DNA from 2 places in the Paraburkholderia sp. A1RI-2L genome. Region 2 is predicted to be linked to the other one. Evidence: riboswitches for the same ligand, from Rfam matches in the RefSeq annotation. Region 2 holds a riboswitch; the other holds the start of a gene.
What was found. A riboswitch is a leader RNA that binds a small molecule or an ion and turns the genes downstream of it on or off. The one in region 2 is predicted to bind glycine.
Positions count from the first base shown of each region.

Region 1: another riboswitch for glycine. It lies ahead of gcvT (glycine cleavage system aminomethyltransferase GcvT); the one in region 2 lies ahead of PWP93_RS22805 (D-amino acid dehydrogenase).

Region 1 covers NZ_JARBTA010000001.1:2,853,161-2,867,944, forward strand. Annotated here, with positions in the region: gene putA (trifunctional transcriptional regulator/proline dehydrogenase/L-glutamate gamma-semialdehyde dehydrogenase) at 1-767, shown strand, start outside; gene PWP93_RS13065 (branched-chain amino acid ABC transporter substrate-binding protein) at 864-2,012, shown strand; gene PWP93_RS13070 (thiamine pyrophosphate-binding protein) at 2,131-3,855, opposite strand; gene PWP93_RS13075 (L-serine ammonia-lyase) at 3,935-5,323, opposite strand; gene PWP93_RS13080 (alginate lyase family protein) at 5,419-6,465, opposite strand; gene gcvP (aminomethyl-transferring glycine dehydrogenase) at 6,744-9,710, opposite strand; gene gcvH (glycine cleavage system protein GcvH) at 9,810-10,190, opposite strand; gene gcvT (glycine cleavage system aminomethyltransferase GcvT) at 10,270-11,388, opposite strand; glycine riboswitch at 11,478-11,621, opposite strand; glycine riboswitch at 11,670-11,785, opposite strand; gene PWP93_RS13100 (hypothetical protein) at 11,882-12,253, opposite strand; gene PWP93_RS13105 (oxidoreductase) at 12,435-13,484, opposite strand; gene PWP93_RS13110 (UvrD-helicase domain-containing protein) at 13,786-14,784, shown strand, end outside.
Region 2 covers NZ_JARBTA010000002.1:1,744,901-1,759,684, reverse strand. Annotated here, with positions in the region: gene PWP93_RS22860 (amino acid permease) at 1-86, shown strand, start outside; gene PWP93_RS22855 (AAA family ATPase) at 134-1,120, shown strand; gene PWP93_RS22850 (cobaltochelatase CobT-related protein) at 1,117-2,859, shown strand; gene PWP93_RS22845 (sulfite exporter TauE/SafE family protein) at 2,901-3,662, opposite strand; gene pta (phosphate acetyltransferase) at 3,659-4,708, opposite strand; gene xsc (sulfoacetaldehyde acetyltransferase) at 4,800-6,611, opposite strand; gene PWP93_RS22830 (nuclear transport factor 2 family protein) at 6,761-7,165, opposite strand; gene PWP93_RS22825 (PLP-dependent aminotransferase family protein) at 7,321-8,895, opposite strand; gene PWP93_RS22820 (ABC transporter permease) at 9,376-10,230, shown strand; gene PWP93_RS22815 (ABC transporter substrate-binding protein) at 10,255-11,274, shown strand; gene PWP93_RS22810 (ABC transporter ATP-binding protein) at 11,327-12,064, shown strand; glycine riboswitch at 12,166-12,265, shown strand; gene PWP93_RS22805 (D-amino acid dehydrogenase) at 12,416-13,669, shown strand; gene PWP93_RS22800 (LysR family transcriptional regulator) at 13,742-14,692, opposite strand.

The sequences.
Region 1 (14,784 bases), on a different contig from region 2:
GCAATATCTACGTGAACCGCAACGTGATTGGCGCGGTGGTGGGCGTGCAGCCGTTCGGCGGCGAAGGGCTCTCGGGCACGGGTCCGAAGGCCGGTGGCGCGCTGTATCTCTCGCGTTTGCTGGCCAAGCGTCCGGCCGGGCTGCCGCAGTCGCTCGCGAAAGCGCTCGTGGTGGATGCGCCGCAGGCGGAAAACGGTGCGCCGCAATCGACCCACGCGACGCTTACGACGCTGCGCGACTGGCTCATCGCCGAACGCGAGCCCGCGCTCGCGGCGCGCTGCGACGGCTATCTGCAATACGTGCTGGCGGGCGCAACGGCCGTGCTGCCGGGGCCGACCGGCGAGCGCAATACCTACACGCTTTCGGCGCGCGGCACGGTGCTGTGCGTGGCGTCCACGCCGACCGGCGCGCGCGCGCAGCTTGCGGTCGTGCTGGCCACGGGCAATCGGGCGTTGTTCCAGGGCGCAGCCGGCGAGGCGCTCGTGAGCGCGCTGCCGGCCGAGCTGAAGGCGCACGTAGCAGTGAAGAAGAGCGCCGACGCCGAATTCGACGCCGTGCTGTTCGAGGGCGACAGCGACGAGCTGCTCGGCGTCGTGAAGGACGTGGCCAAGCGCGGCGGACCGATCGTCTCGGTGCAGGGCGTGGCGGCGCATGCGCTTGCCAATGGCGATGAAGACTACGCACTCGAACGTCTGCTTACGGAGCGTTCGGTGAGCGTGAATACCGCTGCGGCAGGCGGAAATGCGAATCTGATGACGATTGGCTAGACTTCACGGTCGCAAGAACCGTCCCCCAGGGACAAGGAAGCGGCAAGGCGAGACCCGAAGCCGCTCATTCGATACACCAGGTACCAAGGAGAAAACATGCAACACACCATGAAGCAGCTGGCAGGCGCAACGCTGGTTGCCGCACTGTCGCTGGCGGGGACGGCAAACGCGCAGCAAGCGCAGGACGTCAAGATCGGTTTCGCCGGCCCGATGACGGGCGCGCAAGCGCACTACGGCAAGGACTTCCAGAACGGCATCACGCTCGCGGTCGAGGACATGAACGCGACCAAGCCGGTGATCGGCGGCAAGCCGGTGCATTTCGTGCTGGACGCGGCCGACGACCAGGCCGACCCGCGCACGGGCACGACCGTCGCGCAAAAGCTCGTCGACGATGGCATCAAGGGCATGCTCGGCCACTTCAACTCGGGTACCACGATCCCTGCCTCGCGCATCTACGCGAACGCCGGCATCCCCGAGATCGCGATGGCGACGGCGCCGGAATACACGCAGCAAGGCTTCAAGACCACGTTCCGCATGATGACCTCGGACACCCAGCAAGGCTCGGTGGCGGGCACGTTCGCGGTGAAGAGCCTCGGCATGAAGAAGATTGCCGTGGTTGACGACCGCACGGCCTACGGCCAGGGTCTCGCCGACCAGTTCGCGAAGGCAGCGAAGGAAGCGGGCGGCACGATCATCGACCGCGAGTACACGAACGACAAGGCCGTGGACTTCAAGTCGATCCTGACCAAGCTGAAGGCGCAGAAGCCGGACCTGATCTACTACGGCGGCGCGGATTCGCAAGCGGCCCCGATGGTCAAGCAGATGAAGTCGCTGGGCATCACGGCACCGCTGATGGGCGGCGAGATGGTGCACACGCCGACCTTCCTGAAGATCGCGGGTGACGCGGCGAACGGCACGGTGGCGTCGCTCGCCGGACTGCCGCTGGAAGAAATGCCGGGCGGCAAGGACTATGTCGCGAAGTACAAGAAGCGCTTTGGCGAAGACGTCCAGACCTACTCGCCGTACGCCTACGACGGCGCAATGGCGATGTTCGCAGCCATGAAGGCCGCGAACTCGACGGACCCGGCCAAGTACCTGCCGTTCCTCGCGAAGACCAACATGCCGGCCGTGACGACGAAGGAACTCGCGTACGACACGAAGGGCGACCTGAAGAATGGCGGCATCACGCTGTACAAGGTTGTCGACGGCAAGTGGACGACGCTGCAGAGCGTGGGCGGCAAGTAAGCGCTGCGCTCGCGGTTGATCCGCAAGTTGATGTAAGAAGCCCCGCAGGGTTGAAGCCTGCGGGGCTTTTTTATGCGCTCATCTTTTAAAGGTGAGTTTATTCAGGAATCCAAGCGATTCATTCTCCGCGCGCTTTCCTTCCCTGCTCGCGAATCTGCTCGAGCGACGCAGCAGGCGTGCTGGCCTCCTTCGTCACGCGAATCTCGATCAGCGCCGGCCTGCCTGCCTCGAGCGCGCGTTCCAGCGCCGGCGCGAATTGCGCTGTCGTCGTGACGATTTCGCCGTGCGCGCCGAACGATTGCGCAAATGCTGCAAAGTCGGGGTTCGTGAGCTGCGTGCCGTGCACGCGGTTCGGGTAGTTGCGCTCCTGATGCATGCGAATCGTGCCGTAATGTCCGTTGTTCACGACGATGAACACGACCGCGAGGCCGTATTGCATGGCCGTCGCCAGTTCGGGTGCGGACATCATGAAGCAGCCGTCGCCGGCGAGCGCGACCACGGCGCGCTCGGGGTAAAGCGACTTCGCCGCGATCGCGGCAGGCACGCCGTAGCCCATCGCGCCGCTGGTGGGTGCAAGCTGCGAGCGAAAATCGCGGTACGCAAAGTGCCGATGCAGCCAGGTCGCGTAATTGCCCGCGCCGTTCGTGACGATGGCGTCGTCGGGCAGGCGCGCGCGAAGCTGTTGCATGACTTCGCCCAGTTGCACATCGCCGGGCATGGGGCGCGGCGCGCGCCATGCGAGATACGCTTCGTGCGCGGCGTGGGCGGAGCCCGCCCACGCGGGTGCGGCGGGCGCTTCTAGCGCCGCGAGTTGCGCCGCCATCTCGACCAAACCCGAGACGATCGGCAGATCGGCGGCATAGACGCGGCCCAGCTCCTCCGCGCCCTGATGCACGTGGATGAGCGTCTGCTTAGTCTTCGGAATGTCGAGGAGCGCGTAGCCGCCGGTGGTGGCTTCGCCAAGGCGCGGGCCGAGCGCGAGCAGCACATCGGCCTCGCGGATGCGCGCGGCCAGCGCCGGATTGATGCCGAGCCCCACGTCGCCCGCATAGTTCGGGTGATCGTTGCTGAGCGTGTCCTGGAAGCGGAACGCAAGTCCCACCGGCAACTGCCATCGCTCGATGAAGCGCTGCAGGTCCGCGCACGCATCGCGCGTCCAGCCATGGCCGCCCGCGATCACCAACGGCTTCTTCGCCGCGGCGAGCAGCGTGCGTAGCCGTTCGATCTGTGCAGCCGACGGCGACGCCTGCACGCGTTGCGCGGCAGGCGCGATGTGCTGGGCTTGCGCTGCGGGAATCGCGCCGCTCAGCATGTCCTCGGGCAGCGCGAGCACGACCGGGCCGGGGCGCCCCGATGTCGCGACATGGAACGCGTGGCTCAAATACTCGGGCACACGGCGCGCGTCGTCGATCTGCGCGACCCACTTCGCCATTTGCCCGAACATGCGCCGGTAGTCGATCTCCTGAAACGCCTCGCGGTCCATCTGATCGCGCGCGACCTGGCCGATCAGCAGGATCATCGGCGAGGAGTCCTGAAAGGCCGTGTGGACGCCGATCGCCGCATGCGTCGCGCCGGGGCCGCGCGTGACGAGCGCGATGCCGGGCTTGCCGGTGAGCTTGCCGACCGCTTCCGCCATGTTGGCCGCCGCCGCTTCGTGGCGGCACACGAGGGTGTCGATGCGCGCGGTCTCGTCGGCGAGTGCATCGAGCACGGCGAGGTAGCTCTCGCCGGGCACGCAGAACACGCGCTCGACACCGTTGGCGACGAGCGCGTCCACGACGAGGCGCGCCCCGGTGACGGTCGCGGAATCGGAAACGCGGGCTGAATCGTCCGGCTGCTGCATCTGCATGATGATCAAGTCTCCTTCGTTCGTGATGTGAATACGTCCGAATCAAGTTTGAATTGCGCCGGAAGCCCGCGCATCAGCACTCGACGATGTTCACCGCGAGCCCGCCGCGCGACGTTTCCTTGTACTTCGTCTTCATGTCGGCGCCGGTCTCGCGCATCGTCTTGATGACGGAGTCGAGCGAGACGTAGTGCGCGCCGTCGCCGCGCAGCGCCATGCGCGCGGCGTTCACGGCTTTCACCGAGGCCATCGCGTTGCGCTCGATGCAGGGAATCTGCACCATGCCGCCCACCGGGTCGCAGGTGAGGCCGAGGTTGTGCTCCATGCCGATTTCGGCGGCGTTCTCCACCTGCTTCGGCGTGCCGCCGAGCACAGCGGCCAGCGCGCCCGCGGCCATCGAGCAGGCCACGCCCACTTCGCCCTGGCAGCCGACTTCCGCGCCCGAGATCGACGCGTTGAGCTTGTACAGAATCCCGATGGCCGCGGCCGTGAGCAGGAAGTCGATCACGCCTTGCTCGTTGGCGCCGGGCGTGAAGCGCACGTAGTAGTGGAGCACGGCGGGAATGATGCCTGCCGCGCCATTGGTGGGCGCGGTCACGACGCGTCCGCCGGCGGCGTTTTCCTCGTTCACGGCGATCGCGTAGAGGTTGATCCAGTCGATCATCGAGAGCGGGTCTTGCAGCGCGCGCTCGGGGTTGCCGGTGAGCGCCTTGTAGAGCTGCGCGGCGCGCCGCTTCACCTGGAACGGGCCGGGCAGCGTGCCGTCGGCGTCGGGGTTGTTGATGCCGCAGCCGCGCGACACGCACGATTGCATCACGTCCCAGATGCGCAGCAGGCCCGAGCGGATTTCCGCGTCGCTATGCCAGACGCGCTCGTTGTCGAGCATCAGCTGCGCGATGCTCTTGCCCGTCGATTGGCACATCGCGAGCATTTCGGCGCCCGTGCCGAACGGATGCGGCAGTTGCTGCGCGGCGGCCAGCACTTTGGTGTTGGCCGCGCCCGCGGTGACCACGAAGCCGCCGCCCACGGAGAGATAGGTGCTCTCGCGCAGCGTCGCGCCGCTCGCGTCGAGCGCGCGCAGCTTCATGCCGTTCGGATGCTCGGGCAGCGCCTGGCGATAAAAAGCGATGTGCTCCTTCTGCACGAACGGGACGACGTGGCTGCCGAGCAGCGCGAGCTGGCGCGAGACGCGCACGGTTTCGAGGCGCTCGGAGATGGTATCGGGGTTGACGGTGTCGGGCGCGTCGCCCATCAGGCCGAGCATCACGCCGCGGTCGGTGCCGTGGCCCTTGCCGGTCGCGCCGAGCGAGCCGTACAGCTCGACCTTCACGGAGGCGGTGGACGCGAGCAGTCCATCGCGCTCGAGTCCTTCCGCGAACATCAGCGCCGCGCGCATCGGCCCTACGGTGTGCGAACTCGACGGCCCGATGCCGATTTTGAAGAGATCGAAAACGCTTACTGCCATGGGTACTGCTCCTGCTTCGTCTAGTCGGTTTCAATGAGTGCCGCGCACGCCTGGTCTCGCTGCCCGCCGCACCCACCGCGACCACGGCGCGCTTGTCAGCGCGCCGGCAACGGCAGACAGACGGCCAGCCACGCCGGCGGCGTGGGCGCGAGACGTAGCGCGATTGGCGTATAGCGGCCGTCCAGTCGGGCGGCCAGGTGATATAGCTCGGCGGCGTTCTTCGGATCCCATGCGCCGGTGTAACCGGGCAACCCGGCTTCGCGGCGCCTGGCGTCGAACGGCACGCTCGAACGTACGAATTCCTCGTGGGTCTTCTCGCCCATCGCATAGGGCGTGAGCCAGTTCAGCGCGCCCGCGAGCGTCGCGCCGTTGGTTCCACGCTCGGGCAGCCAGTTGCGGTTGTGCCGGCGCGCGGCGAGCGCGGCGGCCACCAGCGGCTCCAGGTCGTAGGTCACGTAGTGCAGCGCATCGCGCTCCGTGAAATCGAGCGTCGCGCCGTCGGGCGCGACGTTGTTGCCAATCTGTTCGATGAACAGCCGCTGCGCCGCCGCAATCAGCTTGCGGTTGTCGAGCGTGAACGCCGCCATCGCTATCAGTTTGACCCGGTGGCTTTGCCAGTTGTTCGCGAACGTGCCCGTGAGCGGGCGCGGCTGCTCGTCCACCTGCTTGATGTAGCCGTTCACGAACTTGTTCAGGAACACCATGGTGGCGTTGCGCGTTTTCACGGGCAGCGCGCTCGCGGTCATGTCGTAGGCGAGAATCAGCCCGTCGAAGTGCGTTTCGTCGATGGGGTTGAAGCTCGGCTGATAGGTCGTGACCCACGCGAACAGAAAGCGGTCGACGAGTTTCAGGTAGCGGTCGTCGCTCGTGGCGCGCCAGGCGAGCGCCGCGTTGCGCATCAGGTCGAGTTCCTTCTCGGCCTCCACGCTCTGATCGTAGATGCCCTCGTGCGGGAGTGTGCCTTCCGTGTGCAGCCGTGCCAGCGGATGCGGCACGTCGTTCACGTGCGCCTGCACCTCGGCCACGAGCGCTTTCACGCCCGGATCGGCGTTGGTGCGCTCGCTCGTCTGCAGCGCGGGCGCCGCGCAGAAGTTCATGGCCGCATGGGCGAGATTCGCCGCGCCCGGACCAGCAAGTCCCATGCCGAACAGCCAGGCCGTGACGAATGTCCGCGCGTGTTGGCCCGATGCACCCTTCGTGGCCCGCGTGGCTTGTGTTGCCGCCGGGGCATGCCCGGTCAAGGCCGTTCCCACCTTCCGCGCCATGCGCGACTCCCTGGTTCAAGGCTGACAGGTGTGTGATGTTAACGGTTTGGCGCGAGTTTGCGGGGGCAAATGTGCGGCGAGCAAAAACCGCCGCGGCTCCTCGCGGAGCGTGCGGCGGCTGCTGGTGTTGCATTGACTGGGCGATCAGGCGCGTTTTATTCGCCCTGGCCGGCGTTTTCGCTCGCATATTTGCCGATCGGCACGCACGAGCAGAACAGGTTGCGGTCGCCGTAGACGTTGTCGGCGCGGCCAACCGGCGGCCAGTACTTGCGCCCGACGAGCGACGCCACCGGATAGGCTGCCTGCTCGCGCGAGTAGCCGTGCTGCCACTCGTTGGCGACCACGACCGCTGCCGTATGCGGCGCGTGACGCAGCGGGTTGTCTTCCTTGTCCGCGCGGCCCTCTTCCACGGCGCGGATTTCCTCACGGATTGCAACCATGGCGTCGATGAAGCGGTCGAGCTCTTCCTTCGACTCCGACTCGGTCGGCTCGACCATCAGCGTGCCCGGCACCGGGAAGCTCATGGTGGGCGCGTGGAAGCCGTAGTCCATCAGGCGCTTGGCGACGTCGTCCACGGTGATGCCGCTCGAATCCTTGATGGGGCGCAGATCGAGAATGCACTCGTGCGCGACCAGGCCGCCCGGGCCGCTGTAGAGCACCGGATAGTGCGGCGCGAGCTTCTTCGCGACGTAGTTCGCGTTGAGGATTGCCATTTCCGTTGCGGCGGTGAGGTTGGTCGCGCCCATCATCGCGATGTACATCCACGAGATCGGCAGGATCGAGGCCGAGCCGTAGGGCGCCGCGCTCACCGCGCCGATGCCGTTGCCCTGGTCGGTCGAGCGCTTGTAGCCCGAGGAAAGCTGGTTCGGCAGGAATTGCGCGAGGTGAGCGCCCACCGCCACCGGACCGACGCCGGGTCCGCCGCCGCCGTGCGGAATGCAGAAGGTCTTGTGCAGGTTCAGGTGCGAGACGTCGCCGCCGAACTGGCCGGGGGCCGCGAGGCCCACCATCGCGTTCATGTTCGCGCCGTCCACGTAGACCTGGCCGCCGTGCGCGTGCACGATCTCGCAGACTTCGCGCACGTTGCCTTCGAACACGCCGTGCGTCGACGGATACGTGATCATGATCGCCCCGAGCTTCGCAGCGTGCTGTTCGGCCTTGGCCTTGAGGTCGGCGAGATCGATGTTGCCCTGGGCGTCGCACGCGACCACCACGACCTGCATGCCGGCCATCTGCGCCGAAGCCGGATTGGTGCCGTGCGCCGAAGCGGGAATCAGGCAGACGTTGCGATGGCCTTCGCCGCGCGAGGCGTGGTACGCGTGGATGATGAGCAGGCCCGCGTACTCGCCCTGCGAGCCCGCGTTCGGCTGCAGCGAGACGGCGGCGTAGCCCGTGGCCGCCACCAGCATCTGCTCGAGCTGATCGACCATCTCGCGATAGCCGACGGTCTGCTCGGTGGGCGCAAACGGGTGGATGCGGCCGAACTCGGGCCACGTGACCGGCAGCATCTCCGAAGTGGCGTTGAGCTTCATCGTGCACGAGCCGAGCGGGATCATCGAGCGGTCGAGCGCGAGGTCCTTATCGGCGAGGCTGCGCAGATAGCGCAGCATTTCCGTTTCCGAATGATGGCAGTTGAAGATCGGATGCGTGAGGTACGCGCTCTCGCGCACGAGCGCGGCCGGGAACGTGGCCGCTTCCTGCGCCACGAGTTGTGCGTCGAGCGCATCGACCGAGGGCGCTTCGTTTGCGAACGCGGCTTGCGCGAACACGGCGAGCAGATCGGCCAGATCGCCGCGCGTGGTGGTTTCGTCGACGGAAATGCCCACGCGCGTCTCGCTCACGCGGCGCAGGTTCATGCCGCGCGCGAGCGCCGCGTCGTGCAGCGCCTGGGTGCGCGCGCCTGCTTCGAACGTGAGCGTGTCGAAGAACGATTCGTTCACGAGCGTGTAGCCCAGTTGCTTGGCACCCGCCGCCAGAATGGCCGCGACGCGGTTCACGCGCTGCGCGATGCGTTTGAGGCCCTGCGGGCCGTGATAGACCGCGTACATGCTCGCCATGATCGCGAGCAGGGCCTGCGCCGTGCAGACGTTCGAAGTGGCCTTTTCACGGCGAATGTGTTGCTCGCGCGTTTGCAGCGCGAGGCGCAGCGCCGGGTTGCCCTGGGCGTCGACGGTCACGCCGACGAGACGGCCCGGCATCTGGCGCTTGAATTCGTCCTTCACCGCGAGATAGGCCGCGTGCGGGCCGCCGAAGCCCATCGGCACGCCAAAGCGCTGCGAGTTGCCCACGGCCACATCGGCGCCCCATTCGCCCGGCGGCGCGAGCACGGTGAGCGCGAGCAGGTCGGCGGCGGCGATGACCGAGCCGCCGGCTGCGTGGACGGCGGCGGCGAGTTCGCGGTAGTCGCGCACATCGCCGTTCACGCCAGGATACTGGAGCAGCACGCCGAACGCGCCTGCTTGCGCCGCCTCGGCGGCGGGACCGACCTTCACCTCGACGCCGATCGGCTTCGCACGCGTCTTCACCACTTCGATGGTTTGCGGCAGCACGTCGTCGGCGACGAAGAACACGTTCGACTTCGACTTGCCCACGCGCTGCACGAGCGTCATCGCTTCGGCGGCGGCGGTGGCCTCGTCGAGCAGCGACGCGTTCGAGATCGCGAGGCCCGTCAAGTCGACGATCATTTGCTGGAAGTTCAGCAGGGCTTCGAGGCGGCCCTGCGAGATTTCCGGCTGGTACGGCGTGTAGGCCGTGTACCAGGCCGGGTTTTCGAGCACGTTGCGCAGGATCACGGCCGGCGTGTGCGTGTCGTAGTAGCCCTGCCCGATATAGGAGCGGAACACCTGGTTCTTGTCCGCGAGCGCGCGCAGCGCGGCAAGCGCTTCGGCTTCCGAGCGCGGCTGCGAGAACGGCCCGAGCGGCAGCGTCTCGTTGCGGCGGATCTTCGCCGGAATCACCGCATCGATCAGCGCGGCGCGCGAGGCGAAGCCGAGCGCGTCGAGCATCGCCTGCTGGTCGGCCGAATCGGGGCCGATGTGGCGGGCGGCGAAAGCGTCATGCGCTTCGAGCGCAGCAAGCGAGAGCGGGGAGTTCATCAGACGATCCGGGTGTTCGAGCTTCATGGGGGTTCCGGGTTTTACTACCGGCACGGGCGGCGCGGGTTGAAGTGCGCGCCGTCCGCGCCGTTACGGTTAAGACAGGGTTGCCTGCTGAATGGCCGATCAGGCGCCGATGGCCTTTTCGTACACAGCAGCGTCGATCAGCGCGTCGAGCTTGGCGTCGGCGGCCGGCTTGATCTTGAAGAGCCACGACTCGTACGGGGCGCCGTTCACCTGGTCCGGGGTGTCGACCAGCGCCGAGTTCGATTCGATGATCTCGCCCGCGACCGGTGCGTAGATGTCCGAGGCGGCCTTGACCGACTCGATCACGGCAACCGCGTCGCCGGCGGTGACGGCGCGGCCCGCATCAGGCAGTTCGAGGAAGACGATGTCGCCGAGGGCTTCCTGCGCGTGATCGGTGATGCCGACGGTCAGCGTGCCGTCGGCTTCGGTGCGGATCCATTCGTGCGATTCGGTGTATTTCAGATCGGCCGGGATGCTCATGGTTGCTCCAGTGCGTGGTTCGTTATGGCTTGAAAGAGGGGGGGCGTGCGTGGCGCGGATCCTCGCGGATCGCCTTGGCTCAAGCGGCGAGCACCTTGCCGTTGCGCACGAAGGGCAGTTTTACCACGCTTGCGGGCAGGGCCTTATCGCGGATCAACACCTGCACGACGTCGCCCGGCTGCACGCCCTGAGGCACGCGCGCGAAGGCGATCGATTCCTGCATCGTCGGCGAGAAGGTGCCGCTCGTGATTTCACCTTCGCCCTGCGGCGTGACGACTTTCTGGTGCGCGCGCAGCACGCCGCCGGCCTTGCCGTTTTCCTTTTGCAGGATCAGGCCGACGAAGGCCATGCGCGAGCCGTTGGCTTCGAGCACGGGGCGGCCGACGAAGTCGCGCGGCTCCTTCATGTCGACGGTCCAGGCAAGGCCCGCGTCGAGCGGCGAGACGGTGTCGTCCATGTCCTGGCCGTAGAGATTCATGCCCGCTTCGAGGCGCAGCGTGTCGCGCGCGCCGAGGCCGCAGGGCTTCACGCCCTGGCGCTGCAGGGCGTCCCAGAACTCACCCACGGCGGCGGCGGGCAGCACGACTTCGAAGCCGTCCTCACCGGTGTAGCCGGTGCGAGCGATCATCAATTCGCCGAACGGCGAGGCTTCGATCTTCGCGGCGTTGAAGGGCTTGAGCAGTTCGGTGGCGCTGCGCGAGGCGGGCGCGACTTGCCAGACCTTTTCGCGTGCGTTCGGGCCCTGCACGGCGACGATCGCGAGATCGCGGCGCGGCGTGATGGTGAGGCCGAAGCCGCCTTCGGCGTTGAGCTTCTCGAACCAGGCGATGTCTTTTTCGGCGGTGCCCGCGTTGACCACGGTGCGGAACGAATCTTCAGCAAAGTAATAGACGATCAGGTCGTCGATCACGCCGCCTTCGGGGTTCAGCATGCACGAGTAGAGCGCCTTGCCCGGCGTGACGAGCTTGGCCACGTTGTTGGCGAGCGCGCGGGCGAAGAACTCGCGCGTCTTCGCGCCCGAGAAGTCGACGACGCACATGTGCGAGACGTCGAACATGCCGGCATCGGTGCGCACGGCGCGATGCTCGTCGATCTGCGAGCCGTAGTTGACGGGCATGTCCCAGCCGCCGAAGTCGACCATGCGGGCATTGAGCGCGCGATGCGAGTCGTTCAGCGGGGTGCGTTTGAGTTCGGTCATGGGGCCTCAGGCGGTCACGAAAAATCGCGCGAAAACGAAAAAGGCCATGCAGGAAACGCCACAGGCCCAATGCCTGGGGTCGGTTCTTGCATGGCCCCTCTGTCCTCGATACCTGAGAGATTGCGCCGTGCTTGATGGTGCTCGATGGCGCGCGCCCCTTCGGTGGGCAGCCTGAACGCCAGGAGTTACGATCCTCCGCCGCCGTTCTACTGCCGCTCTCCAGAGTTGCGGATTCGAAATTCACGCGCTGCGCTGGAAGGCGAGCGGGCGATTCGAAGGTCCGGCGCGCACGGTCCTTTTGCCTGAGAGTTTGTGGGTTGCCCCTTCGGCGGCGCCGCGCATTGCACCCGCTCGATGGCAGGGTGCGACAAACGGCGCGCTCTCCCGGCGCGCGCAGCGATTGTGCGCGACGCTTGGGCGGTGTGTCAATGCGGAAAAAATCGGGGCAGGCGGCGCGCGGCTGGCTGCACAGCGCGTCGCCTGAGGTGCCGGGTTACTCTCCGATCGCGCGCGCCGCCGTATCCAGCTCCTGGTTCAGAACGTGTTGCTCGTCGGCGGAGATGCCGCCGCCGTGCTGGCTGGCCATGTCGTGCGCTTCGCCGCGGATCGTGTCGAGGCGGTGATGGAGCGCAGCGCCCTGGGGCGGCGGATAGTAGCCCTGATTCACGCGCATATCGATGCGGCGGGCCAGATTGTCGAGGCGTCCGTCGATCTGATGCAGGCGCTCCACGGCCATATCATGCGGGCTCGGGCCGGGATTCGGGGCCACCACCACGGTGGGGCGCGGGGCGGGCTGGTTGACCACGCACGCAGCGAGCGTCGAGATGAGCGCGCCGGCGGCGGCGTAGCGGATGGCACGGTTCAAACGGGTCATTGAGACTCTCCTTGTTTGCAGCTTCTCGTCGTCGTTGCTGCATTTTTTTGCGTCGTACGTCCGCAAACGTGCCGCGCGCGCCGCCCGATGACCCGGGTGCGGCGCGCACTTGTAACGATTTGTTCAGACCTTTCAGCCGCGTCGGTGAAATGCAAGCTGCGAGGCGGGCGGCTCAAGCCGCACGCGTGAACGCAATCGTGCGGCCTTCGGCTGCGCTTTGCGTGGCGATCTCGATGATGCTCATCACGTCAATGGCATCCTGCGGGCTCACCGGGAATGGCTCGCCATCGCGGATCGCGGCGGCGAACGCGCGATAGAGATCGGCGTAATTGCCGGCGGCGTTGGGCACGGTGCGCTCGGCTTCCGTGCCATCGTCGGCGAGTGTGTGCAGGCGGCCCGCTTCGTTGCCTTCGCCGAAACCGGGCTGGCCCGGACGCAGCCCCGCCTTCAATTGATCTTCCTGCGTATCGAGCCCGTTCTTCAGGTAGCTGCCGCGCGTGCCATGAATCACGAAGCGCGGCGCGAACGCGGCCAGCGCGCTCGCGTGGAGCACGGCGTCATGGCCGGGGTAGCGCAGCACGAGATGCGCGTAGTCGGGCGCGCTGGCATTGTCGCGGCGCGTGTGGACGAACGCCGTGACTGCCTCGGGCGCACCGAACAGCGCGAGCGCCTGGTCGATCAGATGCGGCCCGAGGTCGTAGAGCAGGCCGCCGCCGCGCGTGGCGTCCTCGCGCCAGCGCTGGCGCACCTGCGGGCGGAAGCGGTCGAAATGCGACTCGAAGTGCGTGACGCGCCCCAGCGCGCCGTTCGCGAGCAGCTCGCGCACGGTGAGGAAGTCGCCGTCCCAGCGGCGGTTGTGGAACGGCGCGAACACGAGGCCACGCTGCTTCGCGATGGCCGCGAGCGTGCGCGCCTCTTCAGCGCTGAGCGTGACCGGCTTGTCGACGAGCACATGCTTGCCGCGCTCCAGCGTGCGGCGCGCGAGCTCGTAGTGCGTGTCGTTGGGCGTGGCGATCACTACGCATTCGATGGCGTCGAGCGAGAGCAGGGCGTCTAAGTCCGGGACGATCGCGGCGTCCGGGTAGTCGGCCTGCGCGCGCTCGGCCTGGCTCGTCGCGATGACGGCAAGCGTGGCGGCGCCGCTATGGGCGATCACGGGAGCGTGGAAGGTCTGGCCGGCGAAGCCGTAGCCCATCAGGCCGATTTGCAGGGGGGCAGTCATGAAGCGCGTCCTCTTTCCAGCAATGAAGCGGCGCGGCGCGAGCCGTCGCCGGGGGTGGCGGGAGCCCGTCATTGTGGCACGCGTAGCAGGGGCGACGCGTGAACGGCCTCGGGGCCGCATCGATGTGAAGCCGCCTCGTGTTAACATCGCACCTCTCGCGTGAGAGGCCGCAGCGCTGTTGAGCGCGCCTCGCGCCATGCCGTGCCGGCCGCCGCGCTTTAAAGCCCTTGGGGCCCGAAGCCGCAGCGCCACGAAACGCACGCCTCCTGGCCGTACCACCTGTTTTTCCAATCCAGCAACGATGTCCGCAGGCCTGAATCCCGCCCAAAGCGAAGCGGTGCGCTATCTCGACGGTCCCTGTCTCGTGCTCGCCGGCGCGGGCAGCGGCAAGACGCGTGTGATCACGCAGAAAATCGCGCATCTGATCGAAGCGAAAGGCTTCGAGCCGCGCCATATCGCGGCCGTCACCTTCACCAACAAGGCCGCCGCCGAAATGCGCGAGCGCGTGGGCAAGCTGCTCGAAGGCAAGACGCTCACCACGCCCGGCAAGGAAGGCCGCAAGGTGCCGACCAACCAGTTGACGGTTTGCACGTTCCACTCGCTGGGCGTGCAGATCCTGCGCCAGGAAGCCGAGCACCTGGGCCTGAAGCCCCAGTTCTCCATCATGGACTCCGACGACTGCTTCTCCATGATTCAGGAGCAGGTGGGCTCGACGGATAAAGGCTTCATCCGCAAGATCCAGTCGATCATCTCGCTGTGGAAGAACGGCCTCGTGATGCCCGAGGAGGCGCTCGCCACCGCGTCGAACGAAGACGAGCACCAGGCCGCGATTGTCTACCGCAACTACGTGGCGACGCTGCACGCCTACCAGGCCGTCGATTTCGACGACCTGATCCGCCTGCCCACTGAACTCTTCGCCAGCAACGAGCCGGTGCGCGAGCGCTGGCAAAACAAGCTGCGCTATCTGCTGATCGACGAGTACCAGGATACCAACACCTGCCAGTACGAGTTGCTCAAGCTGCTGGCGGGTCCGCGCGCCGCGTTCACGGCGGTGGGCGACGACGATCAGGCGATCTACGGCTGGCGCGGCGCGACGATCGAAAATCTCGCGCAGCTCGGCAAGGACTATCCGAAGCTGCACGTGGTCAAGCTCGAGCAGAACTACCGCTCGACGGTGCGCATTCTCACGGCGGCGAACAACGTCATTGCGAACAACCCTAAGCTGTTCGAAAAGAAGCTCTGGTCCGAGCACGGCATGGGCGACACCATCACGGTCACGCCCTGCAACGACGAAGAGCAC
Region 2 (14,784 bases):
CAAGGGCGCGCGAGCGCGCACTCGATTACGGCGCGGGCTTTGCAAAGTTGTCGCATGCCGGCGGCGCTGGAAACTTTGGCGAATGAGGCCGATGAATGAGCCGGAACGCAAGCGAGACGAAAGGGAGAACACCATGACGACGGAACGCGCGATGGAAGGGCCGGACCGCATCGTGTCGGTGCGCGAGCGCTTCGGCTTCGATTCGAATCTGATGGTGCCGGCGTTCAGCGAACGCGACGCCCATGTGCCCGACCTCGACGAAGCCTACCGTTTCAACCCCGAGGTCACGCTCGCGATTCTGGCCGGCTTCACGCGCAACCGGCGCGTGATGGTGCAGGGCTTGCACGGCACGGGCAAGTCCACGCATATCGAGCAGGTCGCGGCGCGCCTGAACTGGCCGTGCGTGCGCGTGAATCTCGACGGCCACATCAGCCGCCTCGATCTGGTCGGCAAGGACGCCATCGTGGTGCGCGACGGCCGCCAGGTCACGGAGTTTCAGGAGGGCATCGTGCCGTGGGCGCTGCAGCGTCCGGTGGCGCTGATCTTCGACGAATACGACGCGGGCCGCCCCGACGTGATGTTCGTCATCCAGCGCATTCTCGAGAGGGACGGCAACTTCACGCTGCTCGACCAGAATCGCGTGATCCGTCCGCATCCGCACTTCCGCCTGTTCGCGACGACCAACACGGTTGGCCTCGGCAATCTCAACGGCCTCTATCACGGCACGCAGATGCTCAATCACGCGCAGATGGATCGCTGGAACGTGGTCGCCACGCTCAATTACCTGCCGCGCGAGGAGGAGGCCGGCATCGTGCTCGCGCGCGTGCCGGAAATGGCCGATGAGGCCGGCCGGCAACTCGTCGATTCGATGATCAGCATGGCGGCGCTCACACGCAAGGGATTCGCGAGCGGCGATCTTTCCACGCTGATGTCGCCGCGCACGGTCATCGACTGGGCCGAGAACTGCCAGATTTTCCGCGATCCCGCGCTGGCCTTCCGGCTCACCTTCCTGAACAAATGCGATGAGGCGGAACGGCCCATCGTGGCCGAGTACTACCAGCGCTGCTTCGATGTCGAACTCGGCGGCGCGGGCGGCGACGAGCCGGAGCCGCGCACGTGACGACCGCACCCACGCCCGAAGCCGTGCGCGCCGCGCTGCGGCACGAGGCGCTCTGCGCGGCCGCCGTGCGCGCGCTCACCGGCGACGCCGCGCTCCACTATCGCGGCGGCCGGCTGTGCCGCGAGTTGCGGCCGCTTGCGCTGCATGCCCCGCATCTGCGCAGCAACGCCTACCAGGACGATTTCCCCTCGCAGCGCGGCGCGGCCGACGCCGCCGCGCTGCGGCTGCTCCATTCCGATGCCGCGCTGCACCGGGCGCTGTGTCCCGAGGACGCCATCGAGCGCCTGTTGTTCGAGCTATTCGAGCAGGTGCGCTGCGAGGCATGCCTGCCGCCGGGCATGCCGGGACTCGCGCAGAACCTGCGGCACCGCTTCGAAACGTGGTCGCGCGCCTGGTGCCGCTCAGGCATGAGCGAGGGCCACCTCGGCATCCTGCTCTATACGGTCGCGCAGATCGTGTGGTCGCGCGTGACTGGCTGGCCCGTGCTCGAAGACACCGAGGATTTGATCGAGGCGACGCGTGCCGGCATCGTGCCGGCGATCGGCGTCCAGCTTGCCGGGCTGCGCGCGAACCGCGCCGACCAGCGCGCCTACGCAGTGCATGCGCTGGAACTGGCGCGGCGCATCGCGTCGATGCTCGACGACGCGCGCGCGGCGCGCGCCCAGGACGACGACAGCGAAGCCCGCGCGCCCGACGACGCATTGACGTCGTTCTCGCTCTGGGTCGACTTCGACGAAACCAGCGTCGAGCTGCCCGCGCTCGCGACCACCGGCACGAGCCGCGTGCTGGCCGATGCGACGGACGGCTATCGCGCCTACACCACGCAGTACGACCGCGAGATCCGCCCCGCGGCGCACGTCCGCGAGGCGCTGCTGCGCGAGTATCGCGAGCGGCTCGACGGGCGCATCGCCGCTTGCAACATCAACGTCGCGCGGCTCGCGCGCGTGCTGCAGATGGCGATTGCGGTGCCGCAGCGCGACGGCTGGCTGTTCGGCGAGGAAGACGGCCGCATCGACGGCCGGCGCCTTGCGCAAGTCGTCAGCTCGCCGGCCGAGCGGCGCGTGTTCAAACAGGAGCGCTTCGAGCCGCGCAGCGATTGCGTGGTGGGCTTCCTGATCGATTGCTCGGGGTCCATGAAGGCGCATATCGAGCCGGTCGCGATGATGGCCGATCTGCTCGCACGCGCGTGCGAGCAGGCGGGCATCGCCACCGAGGTGCTCGGCTTCACGACGCAGGCCTGGAACGGCGGGCGCGCGCGGGCGGACTGGCTCGCCAACGGGCGGCCGCCGCATCCGGGACGCCTGAACGAGACCTGCCACATGGTGTTCAAATCCGCCGACGAAAGCTGGCGCCGCGCGCGCCCGGCCATCGCCGCGCTGCTCAAGGCGGACCTGTTTCGCGAGGGCGTGGACGGCGAGGCCGTCGAATGGGCATGCGCGCGGCTCGCGAGCCGCACTGAGGCGCGCCGCATTCTCGTGGTGGTCTCGGACGGCAGCCCGATGGACACGGCCACGGCGCAAATGAACGACGCCTTCTACCTGGACAATCACCTGAAAGAAGTAGTGGCGAAGCACGAGGCCATGCGCGACGTCGATGTGATCGGACTGGGCGTGGGGCTGGATCTCAGCCCGTACTACTCGTACTGCGTAGCAATCGACTCGGGCGAGGCGCTCGACATGGCGCGGCTGATCGGTCTTGCGCGATGGATCGGGCGCTGCCAGGCGGCCCACTCGGTCTGACACTTCGGTATGACACTTGGTCTGCTGATATTCGGTCCGATTCAGCCGACCATTTCCCTCACCGCGCAAAGCACGAGCGATGCGCCAATCACCATCAGCACGCTGAACGCGAGCCTGCGCATTGCGATGGTGGAGAGCGGAGGCGGGTAGTGGCGCGCCGCGACCGTCATCAGCATGACGACCGGCGCGGCCAGCGCGGCCTCGATGCAGATCGAGACGGGCAGCGCGCCTTCCCAGGCGCTGAACAGCACGCGCGTGAGCGACGTCACCGTGAAAATCACGATCAGCGCGCAGCGAATCTCGATCAGCTTGAGCGGCTGGCGATAAAACTGGAAGATGAGCGGCGGCCCCGAGACGCCGAACATGCCGCTCAACAGACCGCCGCATACGCCGCTCACGAAAAAGCTGCGGTCTCCTGAACGCCGCGCGAGCGGCGCGGGCCGCAACGCGGCGCTCAGGCCGCCATACAGCACGACCGCGCCGAGCAGCAATTGCAGCACGCCCGAAGCCGCCGTGCTCAGATAATCGAGCAGCAGCACACCCACCACGACCGAGGGCAGCACGCCGAGCGTCGCCGCGCCCACGGCGCGCCAGTCGATATGGTGGAGCTTGCCGGGCAGCGCGGCCGCGCTGTTGGCAAGCGTGACGAGACTCATCAGGGTGGCGATGCTGGCGATGGGCGCGAGGCTGAAGCCGCTGGTGGCGCCCATCACGATCATGCCCAGGCCGAAGCCGGTAATTGTCTGAAAATAACTGGCGGCGCCGATCACGGCGATCAGCACCAAAACCTTCTCATGCGTCATGCTGCGTGAGGTTCCTGCGAGTGAGCGGCGGCGCGCGGGCGGGCCGCCTGGGCCGCTTGTGCCTGGACCGCCGTGGTGGCGATCACGTAATAAATGTCTTCGGGCGAGCAGCCGCGCGAAAGGTCGTTGGCGGGCCGGTTGAGACCCTGCATCAGCGGGCCGATGGCCTTCGCGCCGCCCAGCCGCTCCGCGAGCTTGTAGCCGATATTGCCCGCGTCGAGATTCGGGAACACCAGCACGTTCGCGTGACCGCCGCACTGCGAATGCTCGATCTTGCGCTCGGCGATCTCCGCCACGAGCGCCGCGTCGAGCTGCACGTCGCCGTCCACGCACAGCGTTGGGCGCTGCTCGTGCACGCGGCGGGTCGCCTCGATTACCTTGTCCACGCTCGCGTGGTGGGCGCTGCCGCTCGTCGAGAACGACAGCATCGCGACGCGCGGCTCCTCCATCAGCAGGCTGCGCGCGCTGTCCGCGGCGGCCATCGCGATTTCGGCGAGCTGCGCCGCGTCGGGGTCCACCACGAGCGCGCAGTCGGAGAAGATCAGCGCGCCTTTATAGCGGTGAAACGGCTCGCACAGCATCATCAGGAAGAAGCTCGATACGAGCTTGAACGAAGGCTCGACACCGATCAGCTGGATGGCCGAGCGCACCACGTCGGCGCTCGTGTGGACGGCGCCGGCCACCGAGCCATCCGCGTGGCCGAGACGCACCATCAGATTGGCGAAGGCGAGGGGCTTGGCGGCCTCTTCCCATGCGAGCGCGGGCGTCATGCCCTTGGCGCCGCGCAACGCGACGAGCTCGTCGGCGAACGCGGTGCGCCAGGCGCTGGTTTGCGGGTCGATCAGCGCGATCTCGCCAAGGTCGATGGACTCGCGCGCGGCGGCGGCGCGGATGGCGTCCGGCTGGCCGACGAGCATGATGCGCGCGATGCCTTCCTGGCTCGCCCGGGCCGCGGCGGCGAGCACACGCGCGTCCTCGGCCTCGCAAAGCACGATGCGCATGGGCGCCTGGCGGGCGCTTTCGACGATGCGGTTCAGGGCTTTCATGGTTTCATGGGATTCAGATAAATAACGCAACGTCCATATGCGAAAAACCCGCGCGCGCCGGGTGGGCGCGCGCGGGCCGCTACTTTGCCGCTTAGACGAAGTCCTTGTACTTGTCGAGCAGGCGCACGGGCTTCGAGAGCGCGTCGCGGCGGAACGGATCGCCGAGCTCGCGCGTGCACATGATCTCGACGATGGTCGTCTTGCCGTGATTCATCTGCAGATCGATCGCGCGCTTGAGCGCCGGGCCCACGTCCTCCAGCTTGTCCACCACGATGCCTTCCGCGCCCATCGCCTTCGCGATGCCGGCGAAGCTCGGGCTTTCGAGCTCGCCCGCCACGAAGCGGCGGTCGTAGAAGTCGACCTGGTTCTTCTTTTCCGCGCCCCACTGGCGGTTATGGAACACCACAGCCGTCACCGGAATGTTGTGGCGCACGCAGGTGAGCGTTTCCATCAGGCTCATGCCCCATGCGCCGTCGCCCGCATACGAGACCGCGGGGCGGTGGGGCGCGGCAACCTTCGCGCCGATGATGGTCGGGAACGCATAGCCGCAATTACCCCAGCTCATCGCCGCGAAGAAGCTGCGCGGCTTGTTGAAGCGCAGGTAGCTGTTGGCCACCGAGTTGATGTTGCCGATGTCGGTAGACACCATGACGTCCTCGGGCATGGCCTTTTCCAGCTCGCGCAGCACCTGGCGCGGGTGCAGATACTCGCCGCCGGTGGGCGTGCGCTCGTGCTTCTGCTCTTCGATCATGTCGAGGCTGTAGGCGTCGCGCTCGTGGGTCCACGAATCGAGCTCTTTTTCCCACGCGGCCTTTTCGCCGGCGATCTGGTCGGCGCGTTCGCCGCGCGTGGCGTCGCTCACGAGGGTACGGTTCGCGAGACGCTCGGTGAGCGCCTGCGCAGCCGCCTTGGCGTCGCCGCAAATGCCCACCGAAATCTTCTTCACGAGGCCGAGCATCTTGTGATCGGCGTCGATCTGGATGATCTTCGCGTCTTTTGGCCAGTAGTCCATACCATGTTGCGGAAGCGTGCCGAACGGTCCAAGACGCGAGCCCAGCGCGATCACCACATCGGCGCGCGAGATCAGCTTCATCGCGGCCTTCGATCCCTGGTAGCCGAGCGGGCCGCACCAGAGCGGATGGTTCGCCGGGAACGAGTCGTTGTGCAGGTAGCTGTTCACGACCGGCGCGCCCAAGCGTTCGGCGAGCGCCTTGCACTCCTCGATCGCATCGCCCATCACGACGCCGCCGCCCGAGATGATGACCGGGAATTTCGCGCTGGCGATCAGATCGGCCGCTTCGTTCAGGCTTTCGGCGCCGCCGGGGCCGCGGTCGAGGCGGCGCGGCTGCGGAATCTCGGCCTTGATCTTGCCGTAGAAGTAGTCGCGCGGAATGTTCAGCTGGGTCGGGCCCATTTCGGACATGGCGCGGTCGAAGCAGCGCGCGGTGTATTCGGCCATGCGCGCGGGGTGGGTCACGTGGCCCTGGTACTTCGTGAACTCCTGGAACATCGGCAGCTGATTCGCTTCCTGAAAGCCGCCAAGGCCGATGCCCATCGTGCCCGCCTCGGGCGTGATCATCACGACCGGGCTATGGGCCCAGTACGCCGCCGCGATAGCAGTCACGCAATTGCTGATGCCGGGGCCGTTCTGGCCGATCACGACGCCGTGACGGCCCGACACGCGCGAGTAGCCGTCGGCCATGTGAGCCGCGCCTTGCTCGTGAACGACGGGAATGAGGCGGATGCCGGCGGGCGCGAAGATGTCCATCGCGTCCATGAACGCGGAGCCCATGATGCCGAACATGTCGGTCACGCCGTTGGCCGCCATGGTTTCAACAAAGGCTTCGGACGGGGTCATGTCCTGCGGGCCGCTGGCCGCCTGGGTCGAGGTCTTTTCGCTCATCAACTGTCTCCGGTTGTCGTGTGACGGCAATGCCGTGCTTTCAATGCTATTCGGCGTCCCATGAGGGTCAAGGGAATCCGAACTCGATGGGTGAATCTGAAATGGAATGGAACGTTTCGTTTCAAAACGCCGGGTGCCACTGCGTGGACTTACGCCTGCAGCTTCGGGCGTTCCTTGCGGAACGCGCGCTTCACGGCAATGCGTCCGTCGCGGAACTCGAACAGATCGCAGCCTTCGGCTTCGATGCGCCAGCCTTCAGCGTGCGTGCCCGTGAACACCCATTCGGACACGCCGCGATCGCCCGCGACGTAGTGGCGTCCCGCGCCCCAGTGGGCGTCGGGAAAGGTGCGAAAGACGGCTTCGAAGGCGGCGCGCACCGCTTCGCGTCCAACGAAGCGGGTGCCGTAGACTTCGGGGCCGCCAGCCGCGTCGAATACGCAGTCTTCGGTCATGAATTCCATCAGCGCATTGGCGTCATGACGGTTGAAGGCATCGGAAAAGGCGGCGAGCGTGTCGGCCGTGACGGTGGATTGGGCGCTGAGCGTATCTGCCATACGTGTCTCCAGTTGGAAGCCGGCGCCGTGCACGAGAAGTCGTGCGTGGCACCGTATATCGACACGTTAAGGTTTGCTCATCGAGTGCGGTAGCACCAGTGCGAATCTTTCGCCTGGGCCAGCATGCGGGCCGCTCAGGGCCGCGGCGGGGACGCTCAGGCGGGACGCTGCAGACGCACGACTTGCGCGAGCGCGCGCACACCGGGTTCGATCTTGTCGAGCTCGATGGCGGAGAAGCCCATGCGGAACCAGGGGCTGTGTTCGGCGTCGTCGGCGAAGAACACGCCGCCGGGCTCGATCAGGATGCCGGCCTCGCGCGCATCGTCGGCGAGGCGCGCGGAGTCGAGCCAGGGCGGGCCTTGCACCCAGCACGACGCGCCGCCGCCGACCGGCACGTAGCGCACCTCGGGTAAATGCGTATCGAGCGCCGCCATCAGCGCGCGCGCCCGCTCCTTGTAGGCATGGGCGAGCCGGCGCAGCAGCGCGTCGTGATGCCCGAGCGCGAGGAAGGTCGCGAACGCGCGCTGGATATAGGCCACCGGGTGACGCACCATCAGGCGGCGCAGCGCGCGCAGCTCGCGCACGAGCTCGGGCGGGCCGACCACGTAGCCCAGACGCAGGCCGGGCGCGAAGGTCTTCGAAAGGCTGCCGACGTAGATCACGCGATCCGCCGTGTCGAGGCTCTTCAAGGCCGGATGCGGCGTGCCGGAGAAGGTGTTCTCGCTCTCGTAGTCGTCTTCGATGATGACGAAGTCGTGCTGCTGGGCGAGCTCGAGCAGCGCGCGGCGGCGCTCGATGGGCATGGTGGCCGTGGTCGGGCACTGGTGGCTCGGCGTCACGAACACGTAATCGCAGCGCGCGAGCGAGTCGGCGAGGCGCACCGGATCGATCCCTTCGCCGTCTATCGGCAGTTCGAGCAGATTCGCCTTGCGGTTCACGAAGATGTTGCGGGCATCGGGATATCCCGGATTCTCGAAGCCGACCGTCGTGTTTTTCCCGAACAGCAAATCGGCGACGAGGTAGAGCGCCTGCTGGCAGCCATTCGTAATGATGATTTCGTCGGGCATCGCGAACACGCCGCGCCGCGGCAGCACACGGGTGCGGATCTGCTGGATCAACGACTCGTCGTCGCGTTCGATCAGGTCGGGCGCCCAGTTGCGGATCTCCATGATCGATAGCGCCTTCAGGCAGCACTCGCGCCAGTCGTTGGTGGGAAACAGCGATTGATCGAACTGCCCGTAAATGAACGGATATGCATAGTTCTGCCAATTGGCGGGTTTGACGATGTTGCGCTGGGCCGAGGGCGGGCGCTGGATGCGCGATTTCCAGACCGGGGCGAAGGGCGACGCCGCGCCATGCGGCTCGGCCGCGACGGCTTGATCCGCGCGCTGCTGCTCCCGCTGCTGCACGCGCTGCTGCGCCTGCTTTTGCACCGTCACGCCGTGCAGGCCTTCCAGCATGGCGGGGTTGACGAAGTGGCCGCTGCGCTCGCGCGAGACCAGATAGCCTTCCTCGACGAGCATCTGATAGGCGAGCACGACGGTGTTGCGGGCGACGCCAAGCTGCTCGGCCAGTTCGCGGCTCGACGGCAGCGCGGCGTCGGGCGGCAGTTGTCCGTCGAGGATGGAGGCCACCAGCATCTCGCGAATCTGGTGCTGCAGACTTGTTTTCGACTCCGGTGACCGTCGGAACTGCTGGGCCCAAAGGGCGGACGGGGTGCGGGTCGGCATGCTTGCTCCTGTGATGGGTGAGGGCGGTGAGAGGGCGGTGAAAGTCCGAAAGTTCGATCGCCGGTTTGCAAAGCCGATAAATCGACCTGACATTCGGCCATTATCGGCCCACAATATTCAATAGGGGCCTCCCGAGTCGATTAGGTGAATTTCGGAGCGACGGTTCGCGATGAACCTGCCTCACCGGCCTTCGGGAGAACCCTCACGGGTGCGGGCGAGCGCTTGCCGCTGCTGCGACGCAGCGCGAGCGCAGAACGGCGAGCGGGCGCGCGGTTTGCGCACGCCGTCCGAATCATCGAAGGAATCCATGGTGCCGGGCTCATCTGGCACTGGCTCCATCGGATCTTCCCGCGTGGTACTACCCGCCGTTTTATTGATTGAGAATCCTTGGTTCAACGGGCGAGACGCTAACAACAAGCGTGGTGAAACAAAAAAGCGTTCCGCGGCGAGCTCATTGCATTTCAACTTGAGGAGACGGCGGTGAAAGCCTTACCCAGACTGACGAAAATGATGAAGCATCCCGTCGACTCGCCAATCGAGCCGGTGATCAAGATACGCCGCGGCCACGGCAAGTTCAATTCCTGGTGGCTGACGACCGCCGTTCTCGCGATCTGCGTCGTGCTTTGGCAGGCGGTATCGAAAGCAGGCATTTTTCCGTCCTTTGCGCTCCCTTCGCCGGTGGCGGTGTGGCAAGCCTTCGTCGACATCATCCATAACGGCTACGGCGGACAGTCGCTCATCAGCGACATCCTGGTTAGTTGCTTGCGCATCGTTGTGGGTTTTGTCGGCGCGATTGTGATCGGCGTTCCCGTTGGCCTGCTGATGTCGCGAAACAAGATCGTATTCGACATCATCGACCCGCTGCTGCAGTTCATTCGGCCGGTTCCGCCGCTTGCCTATATCCCGCTGCTGGTGGTGTGGTTCGGCATCGGCGAATTGCCCAAGGCCATTCTCATTCTGGTCGGCACCATTCCGGTCATCATCATCGGCACCATGTCGGGCGTGAAAAGCACGCCGGCGCTGCGCATCTCGGTGGCGCGCACGCTCGGCGCGACCAACGCGCAAATCTTCCGCAAGGTCGTGCTGCCCTCGGCCATGCCGGAAATCTTCACCTCGATGCGTGTGGGCATCGGCGTGGCGTGGACCTGTCTCGTGGCCGCGGAACTGATCGCGGCGAGCAGCGGGCTGGGTTGGCTCGTGCAGTTCGCAGGACAAGCCTTGCAGGTTGCCATCGTGATCGTCGGCATCGTGATCATCGGGTTGATCGGGTATGCCATGGAGCTGGCGATTCGCAAGATCGAAAACATAGTCGTTCCCTGGCGCGGACATAACTGATCGGGTCATCCGAGGAGACGAAAAATGAAAAAGATGCAATGGATCTTTGGCGTGAGCGCGGCCCTGCTTGCCAGCAGCTGCCTGGTGCCCGGCGCGGCTTACTCGCAGGGCAAGCCCGAAGTCATCATCGGCTACGAGGACAACGGCGCCGATCCGTACATGGTGTCGATGGCCGAGCATCTGTTCGAAAAGCATATGAACGCCAATGTCGAGTACAAGCTCTTCAGCTCGGGCCCGGCAGCCATGAGCGCGCTGGCGTCGAACAGCCTCACGTTCATGTGCGGGCTTGGCGTGCCGCCGCTCGTCACCGCCATCGCCCAGGGCTTGCCGATGGCCATCGTGTACAACCAGGAGCGCTATACCAATGCGGCCGGCATCGTGGTCAAGCCCGATAGCGGCGTCCACGACGTGGCAGGGCTCAAAGGCAAGAAGATCGCGATCGTGGCCGGCTCGCAGGCTTCCTTCGAACTGGCGACCTTCCTGGCGCAAGCGCACGTGCCGTATGAATCGGTCACGCAGGTCAACATGGCGCCGCCGCAGATGCGCACCTCGTGGGTGACCGGCGCGATCGACGCGGCGATCGTCTGGGATCCGGTCTTCAGCGCGCTGCGCGCAGCCGGCGGCAAGGCCATCAAGACCGACGGCGACCTGCCGCGCGAAGCTTCCAGCTACAACGTGTGCATCGCCAACGCGGAATGGGCGAAAGCGCATCCGGACCTGGTGACCGGCTTCGTCAAGGCGCTCGACGCGGGCTATCAGGTGACGATGAAGAATCGCGACCAGGCGATCGCCGAGATGGCGAAGGCCACCGGCGTGACCGTGCCGGTTGCGACGAGCGAGCTCGCCGGTTACGAGCTCTTTTCCGGCGCCGACCAGACCACGCCCAAGGTGATGGGCCTCGACGCCGGCGTCAAAACCTCCGCGACGTACCAGACGCTGGTGAATACCGCCAAGGTGCTCAACCAGATCGGGCGTATCCCGTCCGTGCCGGCGAACTTCGACGCGAACGTCGCGCCGCAGTATTCGAAAGCGTTGGCGCATTGACTCATTCGCGCATTGATCCATTGACGGTCTGACCGTCGAACAGGAGACGAACTTGAACATCGTCATCGATTCCCTGTACAAGACTTTCGGCGCCACCACGGCACTGGAAAACATCAATCTGCAGTTCCGGGGCGGCGAATTCATCACCGTGCTCGGCTCTTCCGGCTGCGGAAAGACGACCTTGCTGCACCTGCTCGCCGGTCTGACGTCGCCCTCGCGGGGCAACATCTATATCGATGGCGAGGTCAAGGAACAGCCCGGCGCCGACCGTGTCGTGGTGTTCCAGCAGGCCGGCTTGTTTCCGTGGCTCAGCGTGGAAGAAAACATCGAGTTCGGTCCTTCGCTGCACGGGGTTCCCAAAGAGCAACGGCGCAAGGATTCCGCGGAGATCCTGCGCATCATCGGCCTGGAATCGTTCGCCAAACATAAGCCCTACGAGTTGTCGGGCGGCATGCAGCAGCGCGTGGCGATCGCGCGGGCGCTCGTCATGAAGCCGAAGGTGCTGCTGATGGACGAGCCCTTCGGCGCACTTGATGCGCAGACGCGCCATTCCATGCAGACGTTCTTGACCGAGCTATGGGAGAAGCTTCATTGCACGATCGTGTTCATCACCCATGACATCGACGAAGCGATCTTTCTCGGCACGCGGCTCGTGGTGCTTTCGGCGCGTCCTGGGCGGGTGGCGCTCGACGTGCCCATCGAGCTGGACCGCCCGCGCACGCCGGAGGTCGCGTTCGAGCCGCATTTTCTGGAGTTGAAGAAGACGGCGATGGGCATTCTCGCGCATTGATGCATGCGCTCCCCGAGCGCGGCGGTCAACGGCCCATGAGCAGCGTGCCAGCGAAAATCGCTTGCAAGCGCAATAACGGCCCGCTATCGTTGCGCTGTTCGACACGCTGCAGCGGGAGAGACCGTCACTGCGAAAGCACCTGACGGCGCCGACGGAGCAACCGCCCCGGAAACTCTCAGGCACAAGGACCCTGCAGCAAGAACATCTGGAGAGCGGCGCGAACGCGCCCACCGAAGGAGATTTCCGCGCCGGCGCGTCCAGCGCCGGCGCGGAAAGAAACTCTCAGGTACATGGACAGATGGGGCACAGGTGTCGGAAACGACAAGTGCTCAATCTAATCTGGACCATGTCATGTCACGAATCGCCATTATTGGCGCCGGGATTACCGGCGTCACGACCGCTTACGCCCTCGCCAAGCGCGGTTTTCGCGTTACCGTGCTCGAACGCCATCGCTATAGCGCGATGGAGACTTCGTTCGCGAACGGCGGCCAACTCTCCGCATGCAACGCCGAAGTCTGGAACAGCGCCGCCACCGTTATCAAAGGCCTGCGCTGGATGCTCACGCGCGACGCGCCGCTGCTTGTAAACCCGCTGCCGGGCTGGCACAAATATTCGTGGATGGCCGAGTTCCTGCGGCAGATTCCGAACTATCGGGCAAACACGCTCGAAACCGTGCGCCTTGCCATCGCGGCCCGCGAACACCTGTTCGAGACCGCGCGCAAGGAGGGGATCGAATTCGACCTGGAACAGCGCGGCATCCTGCACATCTTCCGGGACCGCAAGAGCTTCGACGCTTCATCGAAGGTCAACGCCATCTTGACCGAAGGCGGTCTCGACCGCAGGCCGGTGACCGCAGCCGAGATCCGCCAGATCGAGCCCACGCTGGAGGGCGCGTTTTACGGCGGCTTCTTCACGCCCTCCGATTCGACCGGCGACATCCACAAGTTCACGCGCGGCCTGACGCAAGCGTGCGTGCGGCACGGCGTGGAGTTTCGCCACGACACGCAGATCACGGCGATCCGGCGCGATTCGGACGGTGTCTTTACGGTATCGGCGACGCAGCAGGGCGCCGCTCACGACGCGAGGTTCGAGCGCATCGTCGTTTGCGCGGGCGTCAACAGCCGCGCATTCGCGTCGATGCTGGGCGACCGCGTGAACGTGTATCCGGTGAAGGGCTATTCGATCACCGTATGCCTCGACGACGAGACGAGCCAGCGCGCGGCGCCATGGGTCAGCCTGCTCGACGAGAGCGCCAAGATCGTCACAAGCCGGCTGGGCGCCGAGCGCTTCCGCGTGGCCGGCACGGCCGAGATCAACGGCCTTAACCGGGACATTCGCGCCGACCGCGTCGCGCCGCTCGTCGAGTGGACGCGGCGCCTGTTCCCGCAGGTCAGCACCTCGCGCGTGATCCCGTGGGCCGGACTGCGGCCCATGTTGCCGAGCATGCTGCCGAAGGTCGGCCGGGGACGCATGCCGGGCGTGTTCTACAACACCGGGCACGGGCACCTCGGCTGGACGTTGTCGGCGGCAACGGCGGAGAACGTCGCCGCGCTGATCGAGGGCATGGCGGGCAGTGCCCAGGACGTTCGCTTGGCGACCGCCTGAGCGTCGCGGCATCGTCGCTTGACTTGACCGCAGCACCTCATGGCCGCCCGCGCAAGCACGCGGGCGGCGCGGCTATTTGCGGCGCGCGGGCGGCTTTTCGTCCGCGTGCTGGTCCGCGTGTTCATGCACCCAGACTTCGTGCAGGTCCACCATGAAGGCCTGCAAAATAGAAGGTACGGCAGAGGCCCGGCGCGTCGCCGCGCAAAAGGGCGACTGCATGCCGAACTGCTCCGGGCCAATGCGCCGCATCTCGTCGCGCTCGACCCAGCGCGCCGCGTAGTGATTTGGAAGGAATCCTATATACGCGCCCGAGAGAATCAGGATCGCCTGCGCCTCGACGTTGTCGACGGTCGCCGCGGCCTTGCTCGCACTCAGCATCTTCAGGTCGTGCTGCTGCAGGTAGCCGCGCGCGGCGATGCGGCTCGTGGCAATGGCTTCGATCTGAATGCCGTTTTCCCGTGCCCCGGCAAAGAGCGGATTGCCCTTGCCGCAATAGAGCCCATCGGGCTCGAGATAGAGCTCGGTGTAGGCGAGCCCCGGCACGTGAATCGGGAAGTGGCCGATCGCGACATGGAGCCGGCCGTCGAGCACGCGCTCTTCGAGTTCCGCCGGCGTGCCGACGTAGACGTCGACATGCACGTCGTCGCCCCGCGAGACGAACTTCTGCAAGGCCCGCGGCAGCGGCGAGGCGAGGTCCGTCACCGTGTTGTCGATGATGCCCAGATAGAGCCTGCCGGCGATATGTTGCTTGAGCGCGTCCGTGTCCATGCAGAACGCCTCGACGGCCACCTGCAGTCGCTGGGCCGCCTCATAGGTGGCAAGTCCGTGCTCGGTCAGGCGGAAGCCGCCGCGGCCGCGCTCGCACAGCTTGAGACCGAGGCGCGTTTCCAGCGTGGTCATCTGCTCGCTGATGGTCGACTGGCTCACGTTCAGGGTCGCCTGGGCCGCGGAGAAGCCGCCGCAGCGAACGACATGCATGAAAACCCTGAGCAGTTTGAGATCGACGTCCCGCAGTTGCATCATTGCCCGCGTTCTCCATAATCGCTTGCTTCGGATATTCCGATATGAACATCTGATACCCGGGATTTTTGGTCAAAAATAATGCGCACATAGTG